2 linked regions of the Sorangium aterium genome follow. The protein of the gene in region 1 interacts with the protein of each later gene in a pairwise test. Links are inferred from orthologs where the notes say so. Each region holds a gene or a part of one and is shown in the gene's direction. Other genes may lie near its edges.

Region 1 (12,359 bases):
CTCGATCAGCCCCGGATCGGTCTCATCCGACGCGATCGGCCGAGCGGCCACCTTGCCGCCCTGCCCCTCGCCGGGGTTCGGCGGATCGTGGTCGTCCCGCGTCCACTGGCGGACGTCGCCCGCCCCGGAGTTGCAGCCGAAGAGGCCGACCCAGAGGATGGCTATGGAAAGGAGGCGACCCAGGGACTTGTCGTGACGTCTCCGCATGTCGTGGAGACGTACCGATAGTGAAGCTGGTGGGGGAGGCAAGAAAAGAAGGATCGCGGGGCGGCGCCGGCCGCCGGCGAGCGCGGAGAACGCAGCGGCGCCGGCGGCCGGCGCGCCCCGAAGGGCGCTGGGCGCCGGCCACCGGGTGCAGCCGTCAGCCGTCAGCCCAAGGCGAACGCCCCGACGGCCCGTGCCCGCTGTGATCGCGGCGCGCGGCCCGAAGCGCGCCCGGGCGCAGCGGCGTCACTTGCAGGCGTCGCCGGCGACCTTGCCGCCGCCGTCGACGGGCTGCTTGTCGACCGCCTTGCCCTTGATCGCCGCGATGAAGAACCCGGTGCGGCGGTTCTGGGCCTTGCCCTCGGGCGTGCCGTTGTCGGCGACCGGCTTGGTCTCGCCGAACCCGACGGCGATGAAGCGCTTGCAGTCGTGCCCCTTCGCGACGAGCCAGCGAGCGACCGCCATCGCGCGCTTCTCGGACAGCGTCTGGTTCGCGGCGTCCTCACCGTCCGAGTCGGTATGGCCCTCGATGCGGAGCAGGCTGACGTCCTCCCGCTGCTTCAGGAAGTCGTCGACGAGGTTGAGGACCTCGTCGCTCTCGGGCAGGAGCTTGTCGCTGTTCGTCTCGAAGACCACCGGGCCGGGGAGAGCGACCTCATTGCCCTTGAGCTTGAACGTCAGCTTGAAGCGCGGGCGGGGCTTCTTCTCCTCCTTCGGCTCGGGCTTCGGCTCCGGCGGAGGCGGGGGCGGGGGCGCGGCCGCCGGCTCCTTGCCGGAGCCGAACGAGGCGCTGGCCGTGCAACCCGCCGTCGCGGCGGCAGCGCCAATCATCATCACGGCGCACAGAACGGAAGCGACGTATCTACGCATGGACCTTGTTCTCCTCTGAGGGGCACGAGCCAGTGCTCGCGTCGGCGACCCGCCGGGCTGACGCCCTTGGACGGCAGCTCGCCATGAATCTTCACCGCCATCGGGTACTTGCGTGGTGGACGCTCGAAGCGATGCCGCCTTCTAGCGAAAAGTCAGGACGAACGAAACCAGGAAGAGGGCGCCTCGCGGCCCGCCCACCAGCGGGCGGACCGAGAGAGCGCGCTGGCAAGACCTCCCTCGCCTGAGCGCGTACCCTGGACGGGCGGGGTCGCTCCTTGAGACGCTCGCAGGGGGCGCGACGGCTCAAGCGCGAGCACGATCTTCGCGGAGGGTCGGAGCCGACCGAGCAGGTTGCACGTCGCAGGCTGTGTGGATTCCGGCGGGCGCGGGCACCCGGGAGGTGCCCGCAAAGCCCAGGAGGCGCGCTCGACGCAGCGGCCGTCGGTGGAGGGGAGTCGCGCGGCGCTCAGCCTCCGTCTGCGGGCGCCGGCTGGCACGGCACGCCGGTCGTCACGGCTGGCGGCGCGATCTCGCCCAGCTGGACCGCTCTCGCGGTGAACCCGATGCCGATGGAGATGGCGTCGCACTCCTTGCTCGGGTCCTGGCCGCCATCCTTCATGATGTCCGACGCGCGGCGGACCTGATCGAGGATCGTCTCCAGCGCCGCGCCTTCGCAGAAATTCGGCTGTACGGCGCCGATGACGCCGCGGAGCTCCTCGACGAGGACAGCCGTCTCGAGCACACCCGCGATGGTCCCTTTGACCACCGATTTGTGATCGGGCGCGAGATCCATCGCGATCCTCACATTGCGGATCGTGAGACCGATGATGGTGTCCGAGACCGTCAGGTTCAGCCGGAACGTGACCTGTGAATCCGGGCCCGACACCCATGTATCGTCGACGACGTAGCTGGCCGGGAACACGACCTTGGAGCTCTCGACGTCCTGAGCGTCGTCGAGGAGCTCAGGCACGACAGGCCACCGGTCGGTGCCATCCCAGGTGGGCGCCGCGCCCAGCGTGGCGCCGCCGTAGAGCTTCGCGGTGAGGGGGTTGTAGGAAGGCCGCTCGCCGAGCCCGTCGACCTTGAAGATCACCGTGAAATCGCCCTTACCGATGGCGTCGCTGACCCGGGTCGACGGGTCGGTCAGGAGGTTGGAAATGAGGCCGACGAGCTTGCTGCCAAAGGAGTTGTCGATCCCGTCGGCGCCGTCCGGATAGACCTCCGAAGGGGCGGTGTCGTCCACCGGCTTGCACAGGTCTTGTGATACGGTGCTGGACACCTTGCCGTCGAGGTTGAATCCGTACTGCTTCCAGCTGCCGGCCGCCTTCTTCCCGTCGCGATCCGTATCGCCGAGGAAGAGCCGGTCGATCGCGAACGCGACGCCCTCGCCATCCCCTGCCTGCTCCGGGCCCGGCGCGGGCGGCTGACCGAGGTCGACGTCTTGAACGACAGGCGCCGCGGCCTCGGAGCCACAACCGGTAACGGAAACGAGCGCGGTCGCCAAATACACCGCGACGGCGATACGGGATTGACGCATCATCGACCTCACTTTCTGGAAACCCCACCCCAGATCAGGCAAGTGCTCTCAGACGGGCGCACATGCTAGCGCCGGCCTGCGCGGCTCATCAAGGGCGATCCCCGCTGCGCAATGCGCTATATGTGAGCCCGCCTGGAGCGCTGGTGGATTGTCCGGACGCCGCCCGCTCTCGCTCTCCGCGCCCTCTCCCCGATTACCGGTCTTTCCCGACTACCACCACGATGAGAAGCCACCTGGAAGCCTGCTGTGACCGCTGAGTTCATCCACCTCCACGTGCATTCGCAGTACTCGCTCCTCGACGGCTCGCTGCGCGTCAAGGACCTCGCCGCGCGCGCCAAATCGCTGGGAATGCGCGCCGTCGCCCTGACCGACCACGGGAACATGTTCGGGGCGATTCAGCACTACAAGGCCTGCAAGGACCAGGGCATCGGCGCGATCATCGGTTGCGAGGTCAACGTGGCCCGCAGCTGGGGCGCGTCCGCGGGGCAGGTGTCGCGCTCGGGCGTGGACGAGACGCCCGTCGATCACCTCGTGCTGCTCGCCGCGTCCGAGGAGGGCTACAAGAACCTCGTCCGCATCGTCTCCAAGGGGCACGTCGATCCCGCGAGCGGGCTCGCGCCGAGCGTGCGGCTCGACACGGTGGCGCAGTACAGCGCGGGGCTCATCGGCTTGACCGGCTGCATGGGCGGCGTGGTCGCCCAGCGGATCCTCGAGCAGGGCGAGGGGGAGGGGCGCGAGGCGCTCAGCCGGCTCAGGGACTGCTTCCAGCCGGGGAGCCTCTACGTCGAGCTGCAGGACCACGGGCTGGTCGAGCAGTCGGTGCTCAACGGCATCCTGGCGCGGGCGGCGGGCGATCTGGGGCTTCCGCTCGTCGCGACCAACGACGCGCACTTCGGCGCGCGCGAGGACGGCGAGGGGCAGCTCTACCTGTCGTGCATCGCGGCCAACCGCACGTTCGCGGAGGCGAGCGCCGCGCACCACGGCAGCTTCGAGATGTTCCTCAAGCCCGCCGACGAGATGATGCACCTGTTCCGCGACCACCCGCAGGCGGTGCGCTCGACGCTCGAGATCGCCGAGCGGTGCTCGACGCTCAAGCTCAAGCTCGGCAAGCCGATGCTCCCGACGTTCCCGCTGCCGAGCGGGTTCGCGGACTCGGCAGCGTACTTCCGGCACGTGGCGCACGACGGCCTCACGAAGCGGCTCGCCCAGATCGCGCAGACGGGCAGGAGAGTGGACGAGGCGACCTACCGCGCGCGGCTCGACGTCGAGCTCAACGTCATCGTTCAGATGGACTTCCCAGGCTACTTCCTCATCGTCTGGGACTTCATCAAGTACGCCAAGGACCACGGCATCCCGGTCGGGCCGGGCCGCGGCTCGGGCGCGGGCTCGCTCGTCGCCTATGCCATGGAGATCACCGATCTCGATCCGCTGCCGTACAACCTGCTGTTCGAGCGCTTCCTGAACCCGGAGCGCGTGAGCATGCCGGACTTCGACGTCGATTTCTGCATGGACCGGCGCGACGAGGTCATCTCCTACGTCACCAAGAAGTACAGCAAGGAGGCCGACAAACCCTCCGTCGGGCAGATCGCGACGTTCCACGAGCTCAAGGCGCGGAGCGTGATCAAGGACGTCGCGCGGGCGATGGCGTTCCCCGCGAACGAGGCGCAGAAGATCGCGAGCCTCATCCCGCAGAAGAGCCCGGGGATCATGTACACGATCCCGGAGGCGCTCGACATCGAGCCGAAGCTCAAGGCCCTCAAGGAGAGCGATCCCACGGTCGCGGAGCTCCTGAAGCAGGCGCAGAAGCTCGAGGGGCTGACGCGGCACGCGGGCATGCACGCCGCCGGCGTCGTGATCAGCGAGGGGCCGCTCTGGGATCACGTCCCCTGCTTCAAGAACGGCGAGCAGCTCGTCACGCAGTACTACAAGGACGACGCCGAGCTGGCCGGGCTCGTGAAGTTCGACTTCCTCGGGCTGAAGACGCTCACCGTCATCGACATCGCGGTGCGGCTCGTGAACGCGCGGCCGGACCTCGCGGACAAGGAGGGCAAGCGCTTCGACGTGAACACGGTGCCGCTCGACGACACCGCCACCTACGCGCTCCTCCAGTCGGGCGAGACCACGGGCGTGTTCCAGCTCGAGTCGAGCGGCATGCAGCAGCTCTTCAAGGACCTCAAGCCGGACGCCTTCGAGGACATCGTCGCCGCCGTGGCGCTCTACCGGCCCGGGCCGCTCGGCACCGGCATGGTGAAGGACTTCGTCGACTGCAAGCACGGCCGCAAGCCGATCGAGAAGATGCACCCGCTCGTCGACGAGCTCCTCCAGCCGACGTACGGCGTCATCGTCTACCAGGAGCAGGTCATGCAGATCGCGCAGAAGCTCGCGGGCTACACGCTCGGCGGCGCCGATCTGCTCCGGCGCGCCATGGGCAAGAAGAAGCCCGAGGAGATGGCGAAGCAGAAGGCGACGTTCGTCGACGGCTCGCTCAAGAACGGGGTGAAGGGCGAGGACGCCGAACGCATCTTCGGGCTCCTCGAGTACTTCGCGGGCTACGGCTTCAACAAGAGCCACTCGGCGGCGTACGCGCTGCTCACCTACCAGACGGCGTACCTCAAGGCGCATTACCCGGTCGAGTTCCTCTGCGCGTTGATGACCGCCGACCGCGACAAGATCGAGAAGGTCGTGCGGATCATCGCGGAGGGGCGCGCGTGGGGGGTCGAGATCCTCCCGCCCGAGATCAACGAGTCCAAGACGGACTTCACCGTCGTCTACAGCGCGAAGCCGGCGACGAACGGCAAGCGCATGGCCGGCACCCGGCGCGGAGGCTCGCGGGTGAGGGACCCGTACGACCCGAAGATCCGCTTCGGAATGGGCGCGATCCGCGGCGTCGGCGAGTCGGCGCTCGAGGCGATCCTCGAGGCGCGGGACGCGGGCGGCGCGTTCGCGGATCTGTTCGACTTCGCCGAGCGGGTCGATCCGCGGCGGGTCAACAAGGGAGTGTTCGAGGCGCTCGTGCAGTGCGGCGCGTTCGACGCGAGCCTCCACGCGCGGGGCATCTCGCGGGCGCGGGCGTTCACCGGCATCGACAGGGCGCTCGAGCGCTCGCGCTCCGCGAGCAAGGAGCGGAACAGCGCGCAGATCGGCCTGTTCGCGGCGGTGGCGTCCAAGAGCGAGGTGAGGCTGGACGATTACCCGATGGCCGAGGACTGGGATCTGCGCGAGACGCTCTCGCGGGAGAAGCAGTCGCTCGGGTTCTACGTCTCGGGGCACCCGCTCGATCGGTACGGCGTCGACATGAACCGCTTCGACGTGACCGCGGTGAGCGCGCTGGCCGGCATGGATGCCTGGGCCAGGGTGCGCGTCGGCGGGATGGTCGAGGGCTACCGCGAGCGCATCTTCAAGGGAGGTGGCGGCAAGATCGCGTTCTTCGTGCTCGAGGACACGACCGGCCGGGTCGAGGTCAAGGTGCGCGAGAAGCAGATCGAGAGCTACGCGGACCTCTTGAACCGAGGGGAGCCGGTCCTGATCTCGGGGAAGATCAGCTTCCCGATGGTGGAGGAGGGGGCCGAGGAGGCCGAGGCCGCGCCGCGCGAGCCGACCCTGCTGCTCGACGAGGTGCAGCCGCTCGCCGACGCCATCCTCGCGCAGACGCGGAGCGTGGCGATCACGCTGAAGTCGCGCAGCGCCAGGCGCGAGCACATCGATCGGCTCGGGGCGCTGCTGCGGGCGAGCCCCGGGGTGTGCCCGGTGCAGCTCGTGATCCAGCTCGACGACGGGGCAGAGGCGGTGCTGGCGCTGGGGCGCGATCTCCGCGTCGAGCCCAACGACGCCATGCTCGGGCGGCTCGAGAAGCTGTTCGGCGAGAAGGTGGCCGAGCTCAGGTAGCCGGCTCGCCCGCGCCCGCGTGCTCGGCGGCCCGCACGAGGGCGCCGAGCTTCGCCTCCGCGTCGCCGCGGTCGCTCTGGTGCTTGAGCAGGACGCCGAGCGTGTCGCGCGCGATCTCCGGCGTCACCGCGCGCTTGCCGAGCAGGAGCAGCGCGCGGGCCCAGTCGATCGTCTCGCTGATCGCGGGAGACTTCCGCAGATCCATGGCCCGCAGGGCGCCGACGAACGCCACGATCTGCGCCGCGAGGCGGGGCTCGATCCCCGGGAGGGCGACCTTCAGGATGGCGACCTCGCGCGACGGCGGCGGGTAGTCCAGGAACGCGTGCAGGCACCGGCGGCGCAGCGCCTCGGTCATCTCGCGCGTCGCGTTCGTCGTCAGCAGGACGAGCGGCGGGCGCGCGGCGCGGATCGTGCCGAGCTCGGGGATCGTGACCTGCATGTCGGAGAGCACCTCGAGGAGGAACGCCTCGAACTCAGGATCCGCACGATCGACCTCGTCGATGAGCAGGACGACCGGCGCGGCGCTCCGGAGCGCCGCGAGGAGCGGGCGCGCGATCAGGAAGTGCTCGCTGAAGAACGAGGCCTCGCTCCCCGCGATCGCGCGCGCGGCCGCGGCGAGGCTCGCGGCGCCGACGATCTCCTTCGCGACGGCGTCGCGCAGCAGCTGCGTGTAGAGCATCTGCTTCGCGTAGTCCCACTCGTAGAGCGCCTTCGCCTCGTCGAGGCCCTCGTAGCACTGGAGCCGGATGAGCCCTCGGCCGAGCGCCTCGGCGGCCGCGCGGGCGAGATCGGTCTTGCCGACGCCCGCCGGCCCCTCGAGCAGGAGCGGCCGATCCATCCGGAGGGCGAGCCAGAGCGCGAGCGAGGTCGCCGGATCGGAGATGTAGCGGGCCGCCGAGAGGCGGGCGTCGAGCTCGGCCGCGGTGGCCGGGGTGTCGTCGCGGGCGCCCCGATCGTCGAGCGCGCCGCCGTCGTGATCCGGAGGAGGCGTCACGGCGGGACGGTAGCACGCCGCGCGCGGGCTATCGGGCGGCGCGGCGCGGCGTGGCGCGCAAGAGCCCGCTAGCCGCGCGGCTCGGCGAGGATCTCGGCGGCCAGGAGATCGAGGCGCGGCGCCGCGCGATCGGGGCAGGGGAGATCGGCCTCGCCGCGGAGCGGGCACAGCTCGCAGCGGCGTCCATCCATGATGAGGCCCGCCCGCATGCCCGCCGCGCGCGCGGCCGCCACGTCGCTCGGCGCGTCGCCGATCATCCAGCTCGCCGCGGTGTCGAGATCGAGATCGCGCGCGAGCGCCGTGAGCATGCCCGGCTTCGGCTTCCTGCAATCGCACGGGCCGATGAGCGCCGGATCGCCGCCTGGCCCGCCCTCGGGGTGGTGCGGGCACACCGCGAGCGCCGCGATCGCGACGCCGGCCTCGCGGAGCCGATCGACGAGCGCGCGGTTCGTGCGCTCGATCGCCCCCCACGGGACCTGGCCCTTCGCCGCGCCCGGCTGGTTGGTCGCGATCGCCAGAAGGAACCCCGCGCCCGCGAGGCGCCGCAGCCCCTCGATCGCGCCGGGGAGGACGCGGATCTGATCCGGATGAAACGCCGTCACGACGACGCCGAGCTCGGGATCGCGCACCACGTCGATGAGCGTGCCGTCGCGGTCGAGCAGGATCCCGCGCCTCGCCACGCGGCGCTCAGCTCTCGGCCACGAGCTGGAGGAGCCGCTCGCAGATGAGGTGGTGGTAAACCTCGTGGAAGCCCTCCACGTGCGGCGTTGACGTGTAGCCCGCCCGCGTCCTCGGCACGATCACGCTGGCGTCGGCCATCTGGCGCAGGGCGCCGCCGTCGTAGCCGACGAGCGCGACCACCTTGGCCCCCGCCTTCTTCGCGAAATCCGCGGCGGCGACGAGGTTCTGCGACCACGGGCCGGCGCGATCGGCGCCCGAGCCGCCGTGCACGCTCAGGCACACGAGCACGTCGCCCGCGACCACGCGGCCGTCGAGCTGCTCGAGGAAGATCCGGTTGAAGCCGACGTCGTTGGTTAGGGCGCTGAGGAGCGCCGCGTTGTCGCAGAGCGAGGTGCACTTGAAGCGCCGCTTGCCGTCGACCCACGTGAACTTGGCGATGTCGCAGGCGAGGTGGCTCGCGTTGGCCGCCGAGCCGCCGTTGCCGCACGTGTAGATGGTGCGATCGCTCCTGTACGCATCGAAGAGGATCTCGATGACGCGAGCCATGTCGTCGGGGCTCGTCGCGAGGGCGATCTCGGACGTCTCGCGGAGGTACTTTTCGACGAAGTCGTGCGTGCTCTGAGGCATGGCCGATCTATAGCCAGAGTCCCGCTGAAATGCCCAGCAGGAGGGGGCGCGCCGGCGCGCCCGCTCACGATCGGTGCAGGTTCGCGACGATGCGCGCGCCGTCGAGATCGAAGCGGAAGCGCAGGACGCGCAGGCCCTTCGCGGCGAGCGCCTCCAGCACCCGGCGCCGCTCCGCCGGCCGGACGTAGAACATGAAGAAGCCGCCGCCGCCGGCCCCCATCAGCTTGCCGCCGAGCGCCCCCGCGCCTCGAGCGATCTCGTAGATCTCGTCGAGGACCTCGTCGGTCATCTTGGACGCGAGCTTACGCTTCTGGGTCCAGTGGGCGTGCAGGAGCTCGCCGTAGTCGTCGAGCCTGCCCGTGACGAGGATGCGATGCACGTCGCGGCCGATCTCCTTGATGCGGTGCATCCGCTCGACCACCTCGGGCTCCAGGTCTTGCAGCCGCCGGCCCTGCTCCGAGAGCACGATCCTGGCCGGCCTTTCGACGCCGCTCCACACGATGAGCAGGTTGCTCTCGAGCTCGTCCAGCACCTCGTCGCGGACTGGGACGGGCTCGACGTGCACCGAGCCGTCCGGAGAGAACGTGAACGCCGTGACGTTGCCGTAAGCGGCGATGTACTGGTCCTGCTTGCCGATCGGCTCTCCGAGGCGCTCGATCTCGATGGAGCAGGCCTCACGGGCGAGCTGCTCGGACGACACGAAGTCGCGCTTGTACGCGTGCAGGGCGTTGAGGAGGGCGACCGTGAACGAGCTCGACGAGCCGAGGCCCGAGTTCGCGGGGAGATCCGCGACGCTCGTGAGCTCGATCGAGTGCTCGATTCCCAGCATCCGGAGCGCTTCCCGGAAGATCGGGTGCTCGATCGCGTCGACCGAGGGGACGATCTCGGTCTTGGAGTACGCGAGGCGGATGTCCCGGTGGAAGCGCTTGTTGGCCGTCACGTAGATGTACTTGTCGATGGCGGCCGACACGAGGTAGCCGCCGAAGCGGCCGGAGTACGCGGGCAGATCGGTCCCACCGCCGCCGAGGGAGAAGCGGACCGGGGCGCGAGAGACGATCATCCCCGCGCCTCCGTCGCGGCCGCGGTCGCGAGCGCGGCCTCGAGATCGCGGAGGCCCTGCTCCGAGCCGATCTCGTAGAAGCGCGCCGCGACCGCGAGCGCCCGGAGGCGGCCGCGCGCCGCGAGGTCGCGATGCACCACCTCGAAGCCGAGCGGCGCGTCGGCCGGCAGCGCCTCGATGACCTCGCGGCGGAGCGCGGTCGCGCCGTAATCGATGTGGTCGAGCGCAGGGTCGGGCCGCGCGCCCGCGCGCCGCTTCTCGTAACGCACCACCAGGTCGCCCGATATCGCGGCGTTCGACGCGTCGAACCGACCCTCGTTCCGGTACACGGCCATCGTGCCGAGCGCGCCGGGGTGTGTGCAGAGGTCCCGGAGCGGGGCCAGGTAGTCGAAAGGGAGGTAGGAGTCGCCGTACGTCATGAGGAACACAGGGGCCAGCTGGGGCAGCGCGCGGCGCAGCGCGCCGGCCGTGCCCAGGAGATCGGGGCCGTCGTCGGCATAATGGAGCGGCAGGCCCGCGAACCGGTCGCCCATCGCCTGTCGGATGGCGTCGCCGAGGTGACCCACGCAGAGGACCACCTCGGCGAAGCCCGCTGCGGCGAGACGCTCGAGGAGCCACGCCCCGAACGGCCGCCCGGCCACGGGCAGCAGGAATTTCGGGGTGCGCTCCGTCCGGGGGCGCATCCGGGTGCCGAGCCCGCCGGCGAGGATCACGGCTTGAGGAGGTGAGTCGTCGGCGCGCACGGGAAGGACCTACCACAGACGACGGCTGTCTTCGGGGCGTCTCCAGCGCTCCCCGCAGCCGGCTCGGAGAAAACGTCGTCACAAACTGTACGGCCGTTCAGGCGGCGGTTACGGTGTGCACCATGACCAACAAGGACCTCGCTCCGCATCTTCTCCGGACGCTGGTTGCCCTCCAGAGCGAGGGCAAGACGGTGACCCTCGACACATTGACCACGGCCCTTCAGGTGCGCCGGACCGACGTCCGCCGGGCGATCACCGCCCTGCACCGCGAGGGGTATCTCGACGTCCTCCACATGCGGCTGACGCTCCGCGGGCTCGCCCTCGGCGCGGCTTTTGCGGCGTCGCAGCTCCGCCCGTTGCGCCGCGCGTCGCTCCGCGCTGTCAAGGCTGCTTGAGCACACCCGTAGGTCCGCCCCCCTGGCGCAGCCGCGAGCGGCGAGTCGACCTCTGCCCGGACGCGAGGCTCATGCGTGCGGACGGAGGGTCCCGACATGATCTGTCGATGCGTTTCAGATCTTGCCAGCAATTCATTTGATAAAACGGCAAATTCACAGCGGACGCGCGCGGCCCCAGCGAGGGATCCGGCGCCCGGTCCCGAGCGCCGACCGGCGCAGGAACGCCTTGTTTCTCCGGCCTGTGCGGGCCACTGTGCGTGGAAGACGTTGACATTCCGGGGGATTCATGAGACGGCGGCTGCGTGATATCCGATGTCGAGATCGAGAATGAGATTCGTGCTTCCGTGGCCGAGTTCCTGGAGGGCATGAGAGCGCTGGTCCGTAAGGACGTTCTCCGGGCCGCTGCGCAGTACCTGCAAGTCGACATCAGCGCCGCAGGGATATCGACCGGGCCGGCCGCGACTCCCGCCAAGCCGGTCCGCAAGGCCGAGCGCGCTCCGGCGCCGAGCCGCCCGGCCGCACCTCCGCGCAGCGCCCCGTCGCCCAAGACGCCAACGCGCGCTGCGCCGCGCAAGAAGGCGGCCGCGCCGCGGACGACCGGAGGTGGTGCGCGGCCGGCCGTCGCTCCGCCGAAGGCACGCGCCGCGCGTACCCCGGCGCCCGCCGCCGTGGCCCCCCTGAAAGCCGCCGAACAGGCCGCTCCGGCGAGCCCGGTGAGCCTGCCGTCCGGGAGCTCCGGGGACGAGATCGCCGAGGCGCTGCTCGCCCATGTGGAGATCGAGCCTGGGCAAGGGATCGACGACCTTGCGCTGGCGATGGGGACCCCCGCAGCGGAGCTCCAGGAGCCGCTCAAGAAACTCCTCGCGGAGAACAAGATCACCGAGGAGCTGCGTCAAGGCCAGACGTCGTACTACCCGGCCTGAGCGACATCGGTGGAACGGCCAGCCAGGCACGAGCGTTGCTTGGATCCGGCCGCACGTTGCCTGGAGCCGGCCGCGCATGGGTTCAAGCCGGCCGTAGACCGTCTGGTCGGCGCGGGCACGGGCCAGGCGACGCCCTGCGCGATGCAGACGACGGGCCGACCGAGCCCTGCTGGCGCTGACCGGCCGGAGCCCGGCGGTTTCCGCGTCACAGCTGGCGAACCCGGCGATGCCATCGCCGCGTACTCGACGCGGACCCAGGGCCCCGGTACCCTGCCGGTCCAGGCGCTTTCCGGATGACTCCCGCGCACGAACAGATTCTCAACGTCCTGCTCGGCTATCTCTCGGCGATGAACGCAGAGGGAGTCCTGCTCCGGGCCATGCGGGAGGCGGAGATCCAGCCCGAGGAGTTCTCGCTCGAGGACCTCCCCGACATCCTTCCG
Region 2 (11,101 bases), on another replicon or contig:
CGAGATCGAGCAAGGCATCCGTGACCTCACCCGGGCCGTTCGCGCGGGCTCGCTCGAGGATCGAGCGCTCTTCTTCCGCCGTCGGCCGTCGCCCGATCCGCCGCGCGAAGAGGCGGCCAAGCAGCTCTGCAATCGCCTCCTGCGCTCGTTCTTCACCACGAAGCTCGCCTCGCAGCTCGCCTCGCAACTCACCTCGTCGCTCGGCCTCGATGATCATCTCTCCGATGATCGGCGTGCGCCGGAGCAGCCCCTCTTCCTTGTCCTCCACCATGTCGATGAGCTCCTTCCGCAGATTATGCCCCCAGGGATCGATCGCGGCCATCACCAGCAGCGCCGTGTACAGCTCGGCCCGCTCCGCCGCGGCCTTCGCCCCCGCGTGGATCTCTGCGACGACCTCCCGCAGCGCCGCCGCGGTCGCGTCCCGCGCCAGCGGGGCGAACACCAGCCAGAGCACGCTGCCGCGCGCACGGAGCTCCGCGACCGTGCGCTGGTAGACGGCGTCCACGCGGAAGTGCGTCCCGCTGAACGGCCGACCTGGCCACGCGGTGCAGCGCTGGCCCGTCGCGCGCAAGCGCCGCTTTCTGCCCGAGAGGACAACAACGACGCTCTCGATCGGCGGCACAGGCTCACCGGGGGCTTCGAGGCGGAGCGCGGCGAAGAGGAAGCCGAGGTATTCGAGGACGCGATCCGGCACGTCGTCACGGAGCGCGAAGCAGAACTCGACATGCAGCACCCGCGGCTCGCCGTCGACCTGCAGGCGCAGCGCCTTGTCGAGGCGGCGCTCGATGTTCGTGACCTGGCTGTCCACCCAGCCGACGACCTCGGTGTGATGGCCCTCCGGGACGAAGGCGCGCGCCAGGTCCCCGGGGCGCCTCCGGGCGAGGTGGCGCAAGGTGATGTCCGCGTCTCCCATGCATCGCACGCACGGCAGATCGCGTGCCAGCGAGGAGAAGACCGAGATTACGGGATACCCGCGTGCGTCATGCACATCGAGCGGGTGGCGGCGCCATGGCGGGCCGCGCGGCCCCCTCAGGCCGTGAACCCGCCGTCGATGGTGATCGTCGCTCCGGTGATGAAGCGCCCGCCTTCGCCGGCAAGGTGAGCGACCGTGGCGGCGATGTCGTCGGTGCTGCCGTAGTGACCGAGCGCGAGCATGCTCCGCTGCATATCCGCCCCAGCGCCGTTGGCCGGGTTCATGTCCGTGTCGATCGGGCCGGGCTGGATGAGGTTGGCGGTGATGCCGCGCGGCCCGAGATCGCGGGCGAGGCCCTTCGTGAGGCCGATCAGCGCGGACTTGCTCATGGAGTACAGCGCGATTCCCGGCCCCGGCACCCGGTCGGCGAGGCAGCTGCCCATGCTGATGATGCGCCCGCCGGCGCCCATGTGCCGCGCCGCGGCCTGCGAGGCGAGGAAGACGCCCCGAACATGGATCCCCAGCGTCTTGTCCAGGTCCGCGAGCGTCACGGCCTCGATCGGCGCCATGATGGCGACGCCGGCGTTGTTGACGAGGATGTCCAGCCTGCCGAACTCGGCCACCGTCCGCTCGACCGCGCCGACGATCGCCGCCGGATCCGCGGTATCCGCCGCGATCGCCATCCCCCGCCGACCGGCCGCCTCGACGTCGGCGATCACCGAGCGCCCCTTGTCCGCGGCGCTCACGTACGTCAGCGCCACATCCGCCCCGCCCCGCGCCAGCCGCTTGACGATCGCCGCGCCAATCCCGCGGCTGCCCCCGGTCACCAGCGCCACCTTGCCTGCAAACTCCGCCATGGTTGCCTCTTTTCTGTACAGATCGATACAGAATGTATAGTCTGTCCCGTGACCGGTGGTCAATCCTTTTTTTATCGATTGTCACAGAACTACAGAAAGGTCTCGATGATGGTCGGACGAGGTCGCCCTCGCAGCTTCGATCGGAGCGCCGCCTTGCGGCGGGCGATGGAGGTGTTCTGGGAGCGGGGCTACGAGGGCACCTCGCTCAGCGATCTCACGGCCGCGATGGGCATCAACTCGCCGAGCCTCTACGCCGCGTTTGGCTGCAAGGAGGCGCTGTTTCGCGAGGCCGTTGAGCTCTACACCGAGGTCGAGGGCGCGACGACGAACCGGGCCCTGCGCGACGAGCCGACGGCGCGCAGGGCGGTCGAGGCGATGCTGCGCGGCAACGTCGAGGGGTACGTGACGCCGGGCAAGCCGAGCGGCTGCATGGTCGTGCTCGCCGCGACGCTCGGCACGCCGGAGAACGAGCGCGTGCGCGCCTACCTGGCCGCGTGCCGGCGGGCGGCGCTCGACGCGCTCCGGCGCCGGCTGGATCGCGGCGTCGTCGAGGGCGACGTGCCGGCGGGCACCGACACGGCGGCGCTCGCCGCCTTCTACACCACCGTGCTCCAGGGCCTCTCCCTCCAGGCCCGCGACGGCGCCTCGCGCGAGGCGCTCCGGGCGATCGTCGACTGCGCGATGGCAGCATGGGAGACGCTGGCGAGGCCGCGCGCCGCGGTCTGAGCGCGCCCGGCGGCGCGCGGGGCGAGCCCACGCTCTACGTGGCTTCGTTCATCGGCCGCATGACGATCTGCACGATGCGCGAGCGGTCCCGCGGCAGCGCGGCGAGCACCACGGCTTCGGCCACGTCCTCCGGCGTGGAGAAGCCCTGCATGCGCTCCGAGCCGGCGGTGCGCCCGTCGCCGAGGGCGAAGTGGGTCTCGACGCCGCCCGGACAGACGGCGCTCACCTTGATGTTCTCCTGCCAGAACTCGCGATCGAGCGCCTGGGTCAGGCCCATCTGCGCGAACTTGGAGGCGCAGTAGATGGCCTCGCTCGGATAGCCCTGAAGGCCGGCGACGCTCGCGACGTTGATGATGTGGCCGCCGCCCTGGCGGCGCATGTGGGGGATGACCTCGCGGCAGAACAGCCATGTCCCCTTCACGTTCGTCGCCATGATGCGGTCGTAGTCGTCCTCCGACCACTCGAGGAAGGGCCGGTATCCGCCGATGCCCGCGTTGTTGACGAGGATGTCGACCCTCCCGAGCTCGCCAACGGCCCTCTCCACGCACGCGGCGACGGAGGCGGCGCGGGTGACGTCGGCCTCGATCATCAGCCCGCGGCCGCCCGCCGCGCGGATCTCCCCCTCGAGCGCCGACAGATCGGCCGCGGTGCGCGCCACGCCGACCACGACGGCCCCCTCCCGGCTCAGCGCGAGCGCGCTGGCCTTCCCGATTCCCCTGCTCGCCCCGGTGATGAGCGCGATCTTGTCCTTCAGCCGCACGGTGTCCCCCTCTCTCTCCGCCGCGCGCAGAGGAACGGAGCGCCGCCCCCCCCCCGCGCCGGCGGGACGCACGCTATCACGGGCGCGGCTCACCGGCGTGAAGCCGGTAGCCGGCCTCGGGCGGAGCGCCGGCCTCGAGCCAGGCTGGTCTCGGCGGCGGCGGTCGCGGTCCTCGCGCTCCGCGGCGCGCCGCCGGGGAGCACGGCCGGGCTGAAGGGGTGATATAGGACGTGCCATGACCACGCCCGCGCTCCCATCGAAGCTGCCGTCGACCGGCGTCAGCATCTTCACGGTGATGACGCGGCTCGCGAACGAGCACGGCGCCATCAACCTGTCGCAGGGCTTCCCGGATTTCGACTGCGCGCCGGAGCTGGTGGAGGCCGTCGCCCGCCACATGCGCGCCGGCCACAACCAGTATGCCCCCATGCAGGGCGTGCTGGCCCTGCGCGAGGCGCTGGCGATGAAGATCGAGCGGCTCTATGGCCGCCGCTACGATCCGGCGACCGAGATCACGATCACCTCGGGCGCCACCGAGGGCATCTTCAGCACGATCACCGCGTTCGTCCGGCCCGGGGACGAGGTCATCCTGTTCCAGCCCTGCTATGACTCGTACGCGCCGGCCGTGCAGCTGAACGGCGGAACGCCCGTGTTCGTCACGCTCCGCTTTCCGGACTACCGCGTCGACTGGGACGAGGTGCGGCGCGCGCTCACGCCGCGCACGCGGCTCCTGCTCATCAACTCTCCGCACAACCCGACCGGAACGATGCTGTCGGCCGGCGACATGCGCGAGCTCGCCCGCGTCGTGGACGGGCGGGACGTCCTCGTCGTCGGCGACGAGGTCTACGAGCACATCCTCTTCGACGGGCGCCGGCACGAGAGCCTCGCGCGGTATCCGGAGCTCTCGGAGCGCTCCGTCGTCATCAGCTCCTTCGGCAAGACGTACCACACGACCGGCTGGAAGGTGGGCTATTGCGCGGCGCCGCAGGCGCTCTCGGCCGAGATCCAGCGGGTGCACCAGTTCGTGACGTTCGCGGTGAACGGCGCCATCCAGCACGCGTATGCCGAGCTCGTGATGCGCGACCCGCTCGCCGCCGATCTCGCGCCCTTCTACCAGGCGAAGCGGGATCTCTTCCTAAGGCTCATCGAGGGCTCGCGGTTCCGCCCGCTGCCGTGCGAGGGCACGTATTTCCAGCTGCTCGACACCTCCGCGATCACGGCCGAGCGAGACGCCGACTTCGCGCTGCGCCTCCTCCGCGAGCACGGCGTCGCCTCGATCCCGATCTCCCCGTTCCTCTCCGGCGTGGAGCCCGGCCCCGTCCTGCGGTTCTGCTTCGCCAAGCGGGACGAGACGCTGGAGCGCGCGGCGGAGAGGCTGCGCCGGGTCTGAGGGTCCGCGGGGGAAAACACCCCCGGGGCAAGACCTCCTGTACCATCCGGCTTCGCCGACGACCAGGCGAGCTCAATGCCCGGCAGCCACAGAGGAACGACCTCATGAATGCAGAGAAGAACGACGCAAGTCAGGCCGGCGAGCTCCTCGCCGAGGCCGAACGGATCTCGGCGCTCCTCGCCGAGCACGCGGCCCGGCACGACCGGGATGCCACCTTCCCGATCGAGGGGCTGACCGCCATGATCCGCTCACCGATCAACACAGCGCTGCTCGGCGGGGCCGCCGGCGACGACGCCGCCCGCGCGCCCTGCTCGTGGCTCACCTTCGGCCGCATCGTGGCCATCCTCGCGCGGGGCGACGCGTCGTTCGCCACGGCGTGGCTCATGCACCAGGGCGCCCTGTCGGTCTACCGCGCCCTTGTCGACCCCGGCGAGCGGTCCCGCTTCGAGCAGGCGATCCGCCGCGGCGCGTGGGTCGGCAACGCGCTCTCCGAGCCCACCAGCGGCAACATGTTCCTCGTGCCACGCCAGGTGGCCCAGAAGGCCGAGGGTGGCTATCGCCTGACCGGCGAGAAGCGCTTCGTCACCGGGTGCGAGCGCGCGGACTGGTTCCTCACGGCCGCGGTCTGCGACGGCCAGCCGGCGTTCTTCCTCATCGAGAGGGACGACTCGATCGCCATCGAGCCCGTCTGGGACACCCTCGGAATGCGAGGCACGCGCAGCCAGATCGTCCGCTTCCAGGGCACGCCCCTGCCCGAGTCGCGGCGGCTCGCGCTCGATCCCCTGGCGCCGAACCCCATTCCCAACGGCCTCGGCTGGCTCTCCGTGGGCATCGCCGAGGCCGCCATGGCCGCGGCCGTGGCCTACGCCAAGGAGCGGGTCCTGCCGCCGGGCGATCGGCCCATCGCCGAGCTGCAATGGGTGCAGTTCGCCGTGGCCGACATGAGCCTGCGCCTCGAGGCCGCGCGCGCCCTCGCCATGCGTACCGCCACGGCCCTGGACGCGGGCGACCCGAGCTACGGCCTCCTGCAGCTGCAATCCAAGGTGGTGGCCAACGAGGCCGCGGTGGCCATCGCCACCTCGGCCCTGGAGATCGCCGGCGGCGCCGGGTACATGCGCACCCGCCCCATCGAGCGCCACCTGCGCGACGCGATGAGCGGCCCCATCATGGCCCTGTCCGGCCCCGCGATCCGCGACATCGTGGGCAAGGCCCTGCTCGGCATCGCCTGACGCCGGGCGCGCGCGGCCATCTCGCGCCGCGCGGGCCCGCGCGGCGTCGGCGCGCGCGGCGTCGGCGCGCGTCAGCCGAGCAGCTGCCGGATCCGATCGAGCAGCTCCGGAAAGCCGATCCCCTTCGCGAGCACCGCGTCCGGCGAGGGCGCGTCGCCGAGGCCCTCATCGCCGCTGCCGCTGATCAGCACCGCCTTCGCGCGCGGCAGGCGCGCCCGCAGCACCGCCACGAGATCGGTGCCATGGCCGTCGCCGAGGTTCTGATCGAGCAGCGCGAGGTCGTACCGCGCGCCCTCCGCCGCGATCTTCTGCCCGGCCTCGGCGAACGAGCCGGCTTCCTCCACCTGGAAGCCCTCGTCCTCCAGGAGCGTCGCGAGCACGAACCGGGACGACGCGTCGTCGTCGACGAGGAGCACGGTCACGCTCACGCCGCCCTCCTCCGCCCCCACGGCCGGGCATGGCGCAGCGCCCGCCGCCGCCCGGCGCCATGTCCAGCGGTCCTCAGCACGTCCCCGGGTCGCTCCGGGCGCGCGCGATCGTGTGCATCAGCTCGCGCACCTCGAACGGTTTGTGGAGGCAGGCGTACCCGCCCTGGCTCGTGAACGCGTGGATCATCTCCGGCGTCGCGTGGCCCGTCATCGCGATCACCGTGATCCCGCGGCTCAGCCGCCGGATCTGCTCGTGGGTCCTCACGCCGTCCAGGGAGGGCATCCGGAGGTCGAGCACGCATACGTCGACCGCCGCGTCCCGCGCGCGCTGGATGGCCGTGTGCCCGTCGTACGCGGCCTCCGCGCGCAGCCCGGCCGCCTTGAGCCCCGCCACGATCGACTCCGCGACCGCGGGGAGGTCATCGACCACGAGCACGCCGCGCGACGAGAGGGCCCGCGCGATGATCCGCATGAGGTGCTCCATCGAGAAGGGCTTGTAGATGACCGCGTAGACCCCCTCGCCGATGCCCTGCTCGATGAGCTGCTCGCGCGCGAAGCCCGTCATCAGCACCACCGTGAGCTCCGGCTGGAGCCGCTTGATCTCCCGGAACGTCGCGACGCCGTCGAGGCCCGGCATCCTCACGTCGCTCAGCACGAGCGCGAAGCGCCGTCGCTTCACGAGCTCGAGGGCGTGCGCGCCGTCCCGCGCCTCGACGACCTCGTACCCCTCGAGCTCGAGGTTCGCGGCGAGCGTGGCGCGCATCCCCTCCTCGTCGTCCACCACGAGCACTGGTCCGGTCCCTTGCATCGACGGACGTCTCCCTCCGCTGTCACGCTGTCACGCGAGTTGAACGGAGTGTACCTCCGGCGCCGCGGCGCGCGGTAACCGGATGGTGAACGTCGTCCCCGCGCCGGGTGCGCTCTCCACCGCGATCGTGCCGCCGTGCAGGCGGACGATTCCGGCGGTGATGGCGAGCCCGAGGCCCGTCCCCTTCAGCTTCGTGCTGAAGAGCGGCTCGAAGATCTTCGCGAGGTGCTCCTCCTCGATCCCATCCCCGTTGTCGGCCACCTCGAGGCTCACGGCCTCGTCACACACACGCCCAACCACACGCACCCACCCTTCGCGTTCGACAGGGATCGCCTCGGCCGCGTTCTGGATCAGGTTCACGAGCACCTGCCGGAACTGGTCCTTGTCGAGGCTCGGCACCGGCAGCGCCGCCGGCACGAGGTTCTCGAGGCGCACGTGCGCGGGCGGCTCGACGACCGACATGGCGTCGTCCACCAGGGGCGCGAGCGGGCAGGCGGTGCGGCGGAGCCTGCGCTCACGCGCGAAGTCCAGGAGATCGCCGATGATCCGGTTGCACGAGAGGAGCTCCTTCTCCATCAGGGCGAGGAACTGGGCGACGCGCGGCTCCGCGCCGACCTCGGTCCCGGCGAGGCGCTTCTTGAGGTAGTGCGTCGCGTTCCGGATGGCGCCGAGCGGGTTGCGGAGCTCGTGCCCGACGCTCGCCGCGAGCTGCCCTATCGCCGCGAGCCGCTCGACGCGCACGCTCGACGCCTGGGCCTCGCGCAGGCTCTCGGCCATGTGGCGGAGCGCCGCGCCGATGCGCCCGAACTCGTGCCTTCCCAGGTCGGGCACGCGGTGATCGAGGTCGCCTCCGGCGATGCGCCGCGAGCACTCCGCGAGCGCGCCGAACCCGCGCGCCATCGAGCGCAGGAGGCCGCCGAGGAGGACGACGAGGATCACGAGCGCCGCCGTCATCAGGGCGATGCTCGCGATCCTGATCCTGGCGCCCGCGCGGCCCGCCTCCTCCGCGTTCCGCGCGACATCGCGCCGCGCGTCGGCGATGGCCGCGTCGATCTGGGGCACGAACCCCTCCTCGTACTCGGCCTCGGGGCGCTCCACGAACCTCCGGTAGGCCGCCAGATCCCCGGCGCTCGCCATGCGGGACACGTGGTCGACGCCCCCGGCGATCGCCGCGAAGCTCGCGCGCATCCGGCGCAGGCGCTCGTCGCCCTCCTGCGCCTCGCGCAGCGCCTCGGGGGCGCGCTCGCCCTCGATCAGCGTCCGCTCGAGCGGCTCCCACGCCCGCTCGAGCGGCTCCCGCGCCCGCTCGAGCGGCTCCCGCGCCCGCTCGATCGCCTCCGCCGCGGCCAGGTCCCGCGCGACGAGCCCGGCCAGGTAGTGGAGCTCCTCGGAGTCGCCGCCGCCGAGGGAGATCTCCGCGGCTTCCCGCATGTAGCGGCCGGCGTGGTTGGCGAGCGTGACGTGGCGGGTGAGGTCCTCGTACGACAGCTCGGCGCGCCGCTGGAGCCGCGTCATGCTGGCGGAGGTGACGTAGAGCGCGCCGGTCGCGAGCAGCACGACGGCCGCGGCCACGGCGAAGATCAGCGACAGGGCGGCCCGGATGCTCACCGCGGCGCCTCGGCCGCGCGCGCCGTCACGGCCGCTCCTCGGCGCCCGCGCCGGGCGGCTCGGGCGCTGCTGCGAGGGGCAGCTCGATGCACGCCAGCGTGCCGGAGGGCGCGCCGTGGCCGAGGGTGAGCGTCCCGAAATAGCGGCGCGCCACGCGCCCGGCGATGTTGAGCCCGAGGCCGAGGCGGCCCGGCTTGGTTGTGTAGAACGGGCGCGTGATCGCCTCCCGCTCCGCCTCGGGCACGCCCGTCCCCGTGTCGCCGACCTCGATGCGGTAGCGGGCGCCGACCACGCTCCCGCGGAGCGTGACCACCCCGCCCCCGGTCATCGACTCCGCCGCGTTCTCCACGAGGCACCGGACCGCCAGGGCGAGCTCCGCCGGATCGAGCTCGACCACGCCCTCCGCCGCGTCGACGTCGACGCGGATCCCGGGCTCGGCGATGCGCGCGCAGGCCGCCGCCGTGAGGGCGCACTCGCGGGCGCTCGCGCTCACCGGACGCCGCCTGAGGCTCGCGTTCGCGTCGATGACGCCGTCGACCAGCGCGCTCGCCGCGATCGCCTCCTCGTCGATGACGTCCAGGAACTGCCCCACCCGCGGGTCGTCCCGAAAGGCCTGCTCCCGGGCGACCTTGCGCCGGATGAAGAACGCCGCATTGCGGATCGTCCCGAAGCAATTGCGCAGATCGTGGCGCAGCGTCGCCACGATCTCCTCGGCCGTCGCGGTCTGCTCCACCGCGCCGAGCGGATCTCGGCTCGTCATCGTCGGGGATCGCCTCCTCGGGTGCCGCGCTCGCCGCTGCGGGCGATCACTTGAGGGTCCGGGCCGGGAGCCCAGCGTCTCCGACCCGCACCGTGTCCAGGTAGCTCGACGCCGCGCGGGAGGACGGGGGCGGGTACGAGCTCACCCGCTCGCGCTGCGAGGACACCGGCGCGTCCTGGCTCTCCCGCGGCCTGAGCGACGGCGCGGCCCTCCTCGTCTTCGAGGCGGGCGCGGCGGCCTCGCCGCGCGCCGAGGAGGCGTCCGCGGACCGCCTCGCGTGGGCGAGGCGCGCGAGCTCCAGGACGATCCGGGTGACCCGGGCGGGCTCGAACGGCTTGAGGATGACGTAGTGGCGGCCCGCCTCGCCGGAGCGGATGTACTCCTCGTCGCCGGTGATCAGCAGGCAGCTCGTGTAGAACGGCAGGCCGGCGACCCGCTTGAGGAGCTCGTCTCCGTTCATCCCGGGCATCTTGTAGTCGGAGCAGACCACATGGAACTGGCCTGTCTGCAGCAGATCGAGCGCCCGGTGGGCGGACGTGCAGGTCTCGACGTCGATGTCGTCGTCGAGGATGGCCGCGATGCTGTCCAGCATCCTCCGCTCGTCGTCGACGACGAGCACGCGCAGCCGCTCCTGGGCATACAGGCTCACGATTCTCCTCTTGTGTGCTCGTGCAGTGTTCTGGACGCAGCCCGGGCGAGCGGCGGCAGGACGCCTCGCGTCATGTCGCGCGCGCTCCGCTCGCGCGCTCCAGGCTGTGCGGTGGCGCCGCATCGACACCCATGCTCTCGTGTCGATGCGTGCCAGCCCGGAGCAGCGGCGTAGCAGATTAGGAATCTACACTACTCACCCTACCCCGGCAAAGAGATTCCTGAACGATTCCTGCGCGGTTCTCCCGCTCGCCGTCGCGGGGCGTCATCGAGCTTCCCGCGTGCTTCCCCCGTGCTTCCTCGTGCTTCCAAGTCACCGTCTTGAAACATTCGATTCACACGGACGATAAGCGCATCGGCAGTCCGCCGCGCGCGACGCGCATGGATTGCACATCTGCAAGGAGCGGGGAGTTCTCGACGCGAAAAGGAGCCATGAACTGCGGCTCTGTGCGAGAGGCATCCATTACAGAGTTGCAATCAGCGCATGTGTGCGCTCGGCGCTGCTCGCCGGCAGGCGCGCGGTCTTCCCGGAGGAGCCGGGCCGCCTCCCGTCTCCTCGTCCGACAGCGACGGCGACGGGCGGGCGCCGCGCGGCGCTGAGGACGGCTGCGCCCCTCGGGTCTCGAGCGGCGGCGCCGGACGACCGTGGAGTGACCGCCGCGATCCCGTCTGGTAAGATGTGCGTGTCCATGCCACCGGCCATCGACAAGCGCGCATTGCTCGCGGCCCTGAGGGACCAGCTCGCCCGTGAGCTCGAGCGCTCCACCGAGCGGGCGCGCGACGCCGCCAGCGCCGCGACGCACGAGGAGAACCGCGCCGAGGGCGACAAGGACATGCGCGCCACCGAGGCGTCTTACGTGGCGCGAGGTCACAGCGAGCGCGTGCTCCAGCTCGAGCAGGCGCTCGCCAGGCTGGGCGCCCTCACGGTGCGCGACTTCGGCCCCGGCGCAGGCATCGAGAGCTCGGCGCTCGTGGAG

Evidence for each region.
Region 2: the proteins of dnaE (region 1) and POL72_RS17375 interact in binary tests that used the Escherichia coli proteins (3 or more experiments, as listed by UniProt). The link is inferred for Sorangium aterium from one-to-one orthologs.

The regions. Positions count from the first base shown.
Region 1 is NZ_JAQNDK010000003.1:1,490,324-1,502,682, reverse strand. The notes cover bases 2,470-6,696. They hold dnaE (DNA polymerase III subunit alpha), read left to right. Parts: upstream 2,470-2,857; coding sequence 2,858-6,496; downstream 6,497-6,696. Other genes in these bases: POL72_RS29870 (AAA family ATPase), read right to left, coding at 6,489-6,696; POL72_RS29880 (hypothetical protein), read right to left, coding at 2,470-2,614. In the rest of the region: POL72_RS29890 (c-type cytochrome), read right to left, coding at 1-207; POL72_RS29885 (OmpA family protein), read right to left, coding at 451-1,074; more of POL72_RS29880, read right to left, coding at 1,541-2,469; more of POL72_RS29870, read right to left, coding at 6,697-7,490; POL72_RS29865 (D-glycero-alpha-D-manno-heptose-1,7-bisphosphate 7-phosphatase), read right to left, coding at 7,559-8,170; POL72_RS29860 (D-sedoheptulose-7-phosphate isomerase), read right to left, coding at 8,178-8,798; POL72_RS29855 (GHMP family kinase ATP-binding protein), read right to left, coding at 8,863-9,858; POL72_RS29850 (nucleotidyltransferase family protein), read right to left, coding at 9,855-10,601; POL72_RS29845 (hypothetical protein), read left to right, coding at 10,724-10,996; POL72_RS29840 (hypothetical protein), read left to right, coding at 11,341-11,919; POL72_RS29835 (ATP-binding protein), read left to right, coding at 12,213-12,359. UniProt on the Escherichia coli protein: DNA polymerase III is a complex, multichain enzyme responsible for most of the replicative synthesis in bacteria. This DNA polymerase also exhibits 3' to 5' exonuclease activity. The alpha chain is the DNA polymerase catalytic subunit.
Region 2 is NZ_JAQNDK010000002.1:650,526-661,626, reverse strand. The notes cover bases 2,599-5,567. They hold POL72_RS17375 (methionine aminotransferase), read left to right. Parts: upstream 2,599-3,491; coding sequence 3,492-4,643; downstream 4,644-5,567. Other genes in these bases: POL72_RS17370 (acyl-CoA dehydrogenase family protein), read left to right, coding at 4,748-5,567; POL72_RS17380 (SDR family oxidoreductase), read right to left, coding at 2,599-3,256. Also shown: POL72_RS17395 (hypothetical protein), read right to left, coding at 1-913; POL72_RS17390 (SDR family NAD(P)-dependent oxidoreductase), read right to left, coding at 1,030-1,770; POL72_RS17385 (TetR/AcrR family transcriptional regulator), read left to right, coding at 1,876-2,496; more of POL72_RS17380, read right to left, coding at 2,531-2,598; more of POL72_RS17370, read left to right, coding at 5,568-5,872; POL72_RS17365 (response regulator), read right to left, coding at 5,944-6,300; POL72_RS17360 (response regulator), read right to left, coding at 6,374-7,108; POL72_RS17355 (sensor histidine kinase), read right to left, coding at 7,139-8,716; POL72_RS17350 (sensor histidine kinase), read right to left, coding at 8,742-9,476; POL72_RS17345 (response regulator transcription factor), read right to left, coding at 9,523-10,125; POL72_RS17340 (GreA/GreB family elongation factor), read left to right, coding at 10,814-11,101. UniProt on the Escherichia coli protein: Shows aminotransferase activity with methionine and histidine as substrates, and to a lesser extent also with phenylalanine.